One region of the Pseudoalteromonas sp. R3 genome, then DNA from elsewhere that is predicted to be linked to it. Evidence: predicted binding sites of a transcription regulator. Region 1 holds the regulator's gene; the other holds the start of a gene.
The links. Region 1 encodes sigma-54, which starts transcription at its own class of promoters, with help from an activator protein. Its sites were predicted from a motif close to GTTGGCACGNNNNTNGNNT; they were not measured.

Region 1 (3,928 bases):
GTGCCCTTGCGGCAGATCCAAAATTTATCTTATTGGATGAGCCTTTCGCTGGCGTTGATCCCATTTCGGTGTTAGATATAAAGAAAATTATAGAACACTTAAAAAACCGCGGCATAGGCGTGCTGATCACCGACCACAATGTACGTGAAACGCTGGACGTCTGTGAGAAAGCTTATATAGTGTCACATGGTGAACTGATAGCAGCAGGCACCCCGGAGCATGTTCTGGCCGATCAAACCGTGCGGGATGTCTACCTAGGTGAGCAATTCAGGCTATAGTTATAAGATTAGAAGTAAATAACAAAAAGGATTGTTAGAGATACATGAGGCAATCGCTACAGCTGCGCATGGGGCAGCAACTGACAATGACACCACAGCTGCAACAGGCTATTCGTCTGTTACAGTTGAGTACGCTAGATCTCCAACAAGAAATCCAAGAAGCGCTTGATAGCAATCCTTTGTTGGAAGTGGAAGAAGGTGAGTCTGAATCACACGATAATGAAACACAGTCCAAATCGGATACTGAGTTAGAACAACATGCGACCAATGATAATGACAGCTTTGAGGACTCGGCTGTCAGTGACTACGAACAAGACAGCGATGCTGCATTAAACAAAGACACTGTGAGTGACGATCTGGCAATGGACGTCACCTGGGATGAGTACATCAGTGCCGCCCCGGCAAGCAGCTCAGGCCCTATGCCTGAAGATGAAACCATCTATCAGGGTAAAACCACAGAGACGCTGCAAGAATACATGATGTGGCAACTAGAGCTCACCCCCTTTAGTCCAACTGACAGGGCCATCGCCCTGGCAATAGTCGAAGCCGTTGACGATGCAGGTCTGCTGACTATCAGCTGCGAAGACATTGTTGAGAGCATGAATCAGGATAATGATGAAGAACTGATAGAATTGGATGAAGTCGAAGCAGTACTAAAACGTGTTCAATTATTTGATCCCGTCGGTATTGCTGCGCGCAGCTTGCAAGAGTGTCTGTGTATCCAGCTCAATCAGTTTGACTCTGCCACTCCCTGGCTCTCTCAAACCAAAGAAATTCTGACAGAACATATCGATCTACTCGCAAGTCGTGACTACCGAACTTTGATGAAAAAGACTAAGCTCAAAGAAGCTGAGCTTAAAGAAGTCATGACCCTGATCCACAGTCTTAATCCAAAACCTGCCGCCAGCATAGTGCAAGAAGAGGCCGACTATGTAATCCCGGATGTTTCGGTCAAAAAGGTGAAAGGTCGCTGGGTTGTTGAACTAAACCCGGACTCTATGCCGAAGATCAGAGTAAACGATCACTACGCTGCAATGTCCCGTTCAGTAAAGTCGAGCACTGACAGCCAGTTTATCCGCTCGCACTTGCAAGAGGCAAAATGGTTTATTAAAAGTCTCGAAAGCCGCAATGAAACTTTATTGAAAGTTACCAATTGCATTGTGCAACAACAACAGGCATTCTTTGAACATGGCCCCGAGGCAATGAAGCCGATGGTACTCAATGATGTGGCCGAAATGGTCGACATGCATGAGTCCACGATTTCACGTGTAACAACGCAAAAGTATATGCACACGCCACGCGGTATTTATGAGTTGAAGTATTTCTTCTCAAGCCATGTCAGCACTGAAAACGGAGGAGAATGCTCTTCGACAGCAATCAGAGCATTGATCAAAAAGCTAATTGCCGCAGAAAACACAGCTAAGCCATTAAGTGACAGCAAAATTGCGGATGTATTGGCAGATCAAGGGATCAAAGTGGCTAGACGTACAATTGCCAAATACCGAGAGTCTTTGGCTATCCCACCGTCGAATCAGCGTAAAAGCTTGATTTAGACGTAACTACAGAAGGAAAATGCTTATGCAACTAAATTTAACTGGTCGACATGTAGAAATCACCGATTCGTTAAGAGACTATGTAACAAACAAGTTTGCGAAGCTAGAAAGGCACTTTGATCACATCAATAACGTGCATGTAATCCTAGATGTCGAAAAGCTCATTCAAAAAGCAGAAGCCACATTACATGTGAACGGGGGGGAGATCTTCGCCTCAACCGAGCACCGGGATATGTATGCCGCAATAGACGGACTTATCGATAAGCTTGATCGCCAAGTGATTAAGCACAAAGAGAAGCTAACTCGACACTAATCATGAAACTAAGCTCATTGATTTCACAGGACTGCAGCAAAGCTGCGGTCCTTTTTAATAGCAAAAAACGCATCTTAGAATACATCAGCGAGTTGGCTCACAGCCAGCTGCCTGATAGCAATGCCCATGACATCCTGGATGCCCTACTCAGTAGAGAAAAACTTGGCAGCACAGGAATAGGCAAAGGGATTGCATTACCCCACGGTCGCCTTTCAGGGATCGATAAAGTAGTCGCTATGCTCCTCGTGAATCAACAAGGCATTGCCTTTGATGCCATCGACAATCAACCCGTCGACATTTTTGTGGCACTCATCGTACCGGAAGGAGAAAATCAACAACATTTGCAGACCTTGGCAACAATCGCTGATAAACTTAAAAACAAGGTGTTTTGTAAACGTATCAGGCAAGCTCACGATGATCAGGAGTTATTCTCGATAATTGAAGAGTTTGACAACTAACGGAGAGTGTTTGTGCAGCTAATTATTGTCAGTGGTCGTTCTGGCTCGGGAAAGTCGGTCGCCCTTCGCGTACTGGAGGACTTGGGTTACTACTGCGCCGATAATATCCCTGTCAACCTGCTGCCCGCTTTAGTGCGCAGTGTGTCAGACAGCTATGATAAAATTGCCGTAAGCGTGGACGTACGTAACCTGCCAAAAGATCAGCAAGAACTCGACGACATTTTGGAATATTTACCCGGATTTGCGGAACCTAATATTTTTTATCTGGACAGTGAAGACCAAATCCTGATCCGTCGCTTTTCTGAAACACGTCGCCTACACCCGCTATCACTGGCGGATCTGTCACTGGACAAAGCAATAAAAAAAGAAAAAGAGCTGCTTGACCCGCTTATCCGTCGCGCCAACATTACCATTGATACCACAGATATGAGCATTCACCAGTTGGCAGAGCGGATCCGGGAAAAAATCCTGGGTAAAAAAGACAAACAATTAATTATCACCTTTGAATCTTTTGGCTTTAAACATGGTATTCCAAAAGAAGCTGATTACGTATTTGATGCTCGTTTTCTACCTAACCCTCACTGGGAACCTGAACTTAAGCCTTTGACTGGACTAGACAAACCCGTTATTGATTATTTGGCCAGTCACAGTCTGGTGCAAAAGTTTACCTGGCAAATACAAACCTTTGTGCAAACCTGGTTACCGCATCTGGAGCGCAATAACCGCAGCTACCTGACCATTTCAATTGGCTGTACTGGTGGTCAACACCGCTCTGTTTATCTGGCTCAAACGTTAGGTGAGCGCTTTGCACGAACACATAGCAATGTAAAGATCCATCATCGCGAACAAGAAAAATGACACAACGCTTTGAAGATACCTTTTTAATCCAAAACAAACTTGGCCTGCACGCCCGTGCAGCCAGTGTTTTGGCAGAGCTTTCTGCTCAATTCGACGCCAATATCATGCTCTTTCAGGGAGAAAAAGAGGCTGAAGGAGACAGCGTATTAGCGCTGCTATTGCTAGAAAGTAGTCAGGGTAAAGAAATCAAGGTCGTGTGTGAAGGGCCAGATGCCGAACAAGCTTTGAGAGCAATTGGAAACCTGATCGACGATAAATTTAACGAGTCCGAATAACCCTCTCCCCCAGCTTACTACAGGCACCACCTGTGACTTAGCAACCATCAGCACCACTTTATACTGCTTTTTTAGTTATACTAATTGATATTAAAACAGCTATAATTATCATAAGCCTATAATCAATGCGCTTTACATTCATGACAAGCTTAATTGTCGACTATCCAATCTGGGACGCCTATGCCTGAAGTTT
Region 2 (3,928 bases), 1.8 Mb from region 1:
GTCAATGCAGCAGTTGTTGAGTGAAGTCAAAACGGGAGCAGATGCTATGGTGTTGCTACATAAAGCACAGTTAGCTGTTGAACTCCCCGAGCCGGACATCGAAATACTGGGCAATAAAACAGCGCTGGCTAGTGCTATTCAGAACCTGATCCACAACAGTGTTCAACATATTGGTGCGGGTGCCAAGATAGAGGTTTGCGCTCAGCGAGAGCCTGGCACAGACACTGTTCGCATCAGTGTTTCCGATAATGGACCTGGTGTTGACTTGAGCCAGGCAAGCAAATTATTTGAACCCTTTTTCACAACTAAATCTCAGGGCACTGGCTTGGGGTTAGCTGTTGTGAACTCCGTCGCCCATTCTCACAAAGGTCGGGTCGACGTCATCAATAATGAAAGCGGAGGAGCATGCTTTAGCATGTTACTGCCTATTTCCAGCGAACATTCATCATTACAGGAGGCCGTATGAGCAACAAGATTCTGGTTGTAGAAGACGATGCCGGGTTGCGCGAAGCACTAATAGACACCCTTGAAATGTCTGGGTTTGAGTGCGTCGAAGCAGATAGCGCTGAGCGGGCTGTTATATTGCTAAAAGAGCAGGTATTTTCCTTGTTGGTCAGCGATGTACAAATGGGGGCTATGAGTGGCCTGGATCTGCTCAGAACCGTGAAGCTCAATTACCCTGAGCTACCTGTGTTGATGATGACCGCCTATGCCACGATAGATGACGCGGTAGAAGCCATGCGTCTGGGGGCAATTGATTATATGGCTAAGCCATTTGCACCTGAGGTGTTACTGAATATGGTCAGCCGTTATATGCCGGAGAAAGAGAAAGAAACTGAAGGTCCGGTGGTTGCTGACAGTAAAAGCCTCGAGCTGCTGGAGTTAGCCAAAAAAGTAGCGCGCTCTGATGCCAGTGTGATGGTACTGGGCCCTAGCGGTTCTGGTAAAGAAGTACTTGCACGCTATATCCACGACCGCTCGGATCGTGCTGAGCAACCGTTTGTGGCAATTAACTGTGCCGCTATCCCTGAGAATATGCTTGAAGCAACATTGTTTGGCTACGAAAAAGGGGCGTTTACTGGCGCTATTGCAGCTTGCCCGGGTAAGTTTGAGCAAGCGCAGAAAGGCACTATCCTCCTTGATGAAATCACCGAAATGGACCTGGGCTTGCAAGCCAAGTTACTGCGGGTATTACAGGAAAGAGAAGTCGAACGCCTGGGTGGCAGAAAGACCATTGAACTGGATGTCAGAGTTTTGGCAACCAGTAACCGAGATCTTAAAGAAGCCGTCAATGATGGCGTATTCCGAGAAGACCTATACTATCGCTTGAATGTCTTTCCTTTGACTTGGCTTCCACTAGCGGAGCGTGGTGGGGATATTGTCCCGCTTGCTGAGCACCTGTTACAGCGCCATTGTGACAAATCCGGCAAATTGGCACCTGTGTTATCACAATGCGCGCAGGATAAGTTGCTTAGTCATCGTTGGCCGGGTAATGTCAGAGAGCTGGATAATGTGGTACAACGTGCCTTGATTTGCAGCAGGGCACGGAGATCACTGCTGACGACATTTTTATTGAGAACTTTTCACCGCGATCAGTAAGCACACTGCAGCAGCCTGTTGATCAGGCTCCTACACCAGCGCGCAACGATGCTGATGATGCCAGTTCAATTGCCATTAATGTTAATAATGAAGATGCTGAGGGGCTCAGTTATAAAGAAGAACTCCAGGACAAAGAGCATCAAATCATTCTGGACACACTGACCCGGTGTAATGGCAAACGTAAGGATGTAGCCGAGTTGCTGGGGATAAGCCCCAGGACGCTTCGATATAAACTCGCCAGAATGCGTGATCTGGGTTTACCTGTCCCAGCCTAAGTGGAATACCAAATCCACTGAATTAAGCAAATTGGTATACAATTCCATTGTCCGGGCATTGAATATGTCCGGATACTGGAGCCTTTTTGGTGATAAGATCGCACAATTACCCCGCTGTCAAAAAACCGACCTTTCACAAACTCACCTAAGTGATTGAAATTTAATTGAATTATATTGGCACACTTTGTGCTTTGTAATGGTTATGTACAACTCACAAAGTGAGCCAGACCATGAAAATTCAATCTACCGGACTTTATCAGGAAATGCAGGCTATGGCCTCAGAGGCCGGCCGTGTTAGACCACAGGATCCGAACAAGCTGCCAGTTCAGGCAACGGCAGCTACATCAAGCGCTCAGTTTGGTGATTTACTCAGTGATGCTCTTAATACGGTCGCGGGGTTACAACGTGACGCCAAAGAAAAGGTAACCGCGGTTGAAATGGGTGACCGCAGTGTATCACTTGCTGAAGCAATGATTGCCAAGAACAAATCTTCAGTGGCATTTGATGCTACAGTACAGGTCAGAAATAAGCTGATAGAAGCTTATAAAGACATCATGAGCATGCCAGTATAATCAGAGTTTAGCGGAGAGTAATCGTGGCTACTAATCAATCAACCGATCTGGCACTTGCTGATGGACAAACAGTTCCCGGCGCAGGTGGTGAAGCAGATACGCAACAAGAGCAAAAATCGGGCTACTTTAGTGCTTTGAGCGGTGTTGATATGCTCCGCCAGGTTACCTTGGTGATAGCACTGGCCATTTGTCTGGCAATCGCGATTTTTATTATTATTTGGGCACGTCAGCCAGATATGCGTCCGTTAGGTCAATATCCTACCGAAGAGCTGGTTCAGACGCTGGACTTTCTGGATGCACAGAAAATTGAATATGAACTGGATGGTAACACCATCATGGTGGCTGAGTCAGATTATCAAGACATCAAGCTGAGAATGGCCCGTGATGGATTTAGCCAGGCACCTAGCAGTGGCACTGATATTCTGATGCAGGATATGGGCTTTGGCGTGAGTCAACGTTTGGAGCGTGAGCGTCTTAAGCACAGCCGTGAGCAACAGCTGGCTCGCACCATTGAAGAACTGCAGGATATTAACCGCGCTAAAGTTCTACTGGCTATTCCAAAAGAGAATGTATTTGCACGACGCGAAAAACAACCGTCAGCGACTGTAGTCGTAACGCTTAAGCGTGGTCGGACACTGGATAGTGAAGAAGTAGATTCAATTGTTGACATCGTTGCTTCTGCGGTACAGGGATTAACACCAGCACGTGTCACAGTGACAGATCAGAATGGCCGTTTGCTTAACTCTGGCTCTCAGGATTCTCTGGCAGCACGTTCTCGCAAAGAATATGAGATAGAACGTAAGCGTGAGCAGGAATACCTGGAAAAAATCGACAGTATCATGATCCCTGTTGTCGGCTTGGGTAAGTACACCGCACAGGTTGACCTGACCATGGACTTCAGCGCGATAGAAGAAACTCAGAAACGTTTTAACCCGGATTTACCCGCGGTACGCAGTGAAACCACGTTTGAAGAGAATAATGTGGGTGGTCTGGCGGTGGGTATTCCTGGTGCGTTAACAAACCAGCCTCCGGTGAACTCGAATATCCCTGAAGTAGCCGGACAAGGCAATGGCTCGGGCACAACCCCGTCGCGTGTGCACAAAGAAGCGACACGTAACTATGAACTGGACACCACAATCTCTCATAAGCGTCAACAAACTGGCGTGATACGTCGCATCAGTGTGTCGGTTGCTGTGGACTACATGAACAAGCCCGATGCCGAAGGCAATATGGTCATGACACCGCGCTCTCAGGAAGAGCTGAATAACATTCGTCGCTTACTACAAGGTGGGGTGGGTTTTGATATGCAGCGTGGTGACGCGCTGGAAGTGGTGACTGTACCGTTTGTACGCGAAAATATTTTAGAAGAAGGCGACTTGCCCCTTTGGGAGCAGGAATGGTTCATGAAAACCATCCGTCTGGTTATGGGCGCGCTGGTCATCATAGTGCTGATTCTGGCGGTCGTGAGACCTATGCTGAAAC

Region 2: fliE (flagellar hook-basal body complex protein FliE) is a predicted target of sigma-54. The motif match lies at 2,048-2,066, and genes of this name have one in related genera.

What each region holds. Positions count from the first base shown of each region.
Region 1 covers NZ_CP034835.1:432,420-436,347, reverse strand. The annotation lists gene lptB (LPS export ABC transporter ATP-binding protein) at 1-278, shown strand, start outside; gene ELR70_RS06855 (RNA polymerase factor sigma-54) at 323-1,831, shown strand; gene hpf (ribosome hibernation promoting factor) at 1,857-2,144, shown strand; gene ELR70_RS06845 (PTS sugar transporter subunit IIA) at 2,147-2,602, shown strand; gene rapZ (RNase adapter RapZ) at 2,615-3,460, shown strand; gene ELR70_RS06835 (HPr family phosphocarrier protein) at 3,457-3,735, shown strand; gene mgtE (magnesium transporter) at 3,916-3,928, shown strand, end outside.
Region 2 covers NZ_CP034835.1:3,113,944-3,117,871, reverse strand. The annotation lists gene ELR70_RS18735 (ATP-binding protein) at 1-466, shown strand, start outside; partial or broken gene ELR70_RS18730 (sigma-54 dependent transcriptional regulator) at 463-1,874, shown strand; gene fliE (flagellar hook-basal body complex protein FliE) at 2,105-2,446, shown strand; gene fliF (flagellar basal-body MS-ring/collar protein FliF) at 2,467-3,928, shown strand, end outside.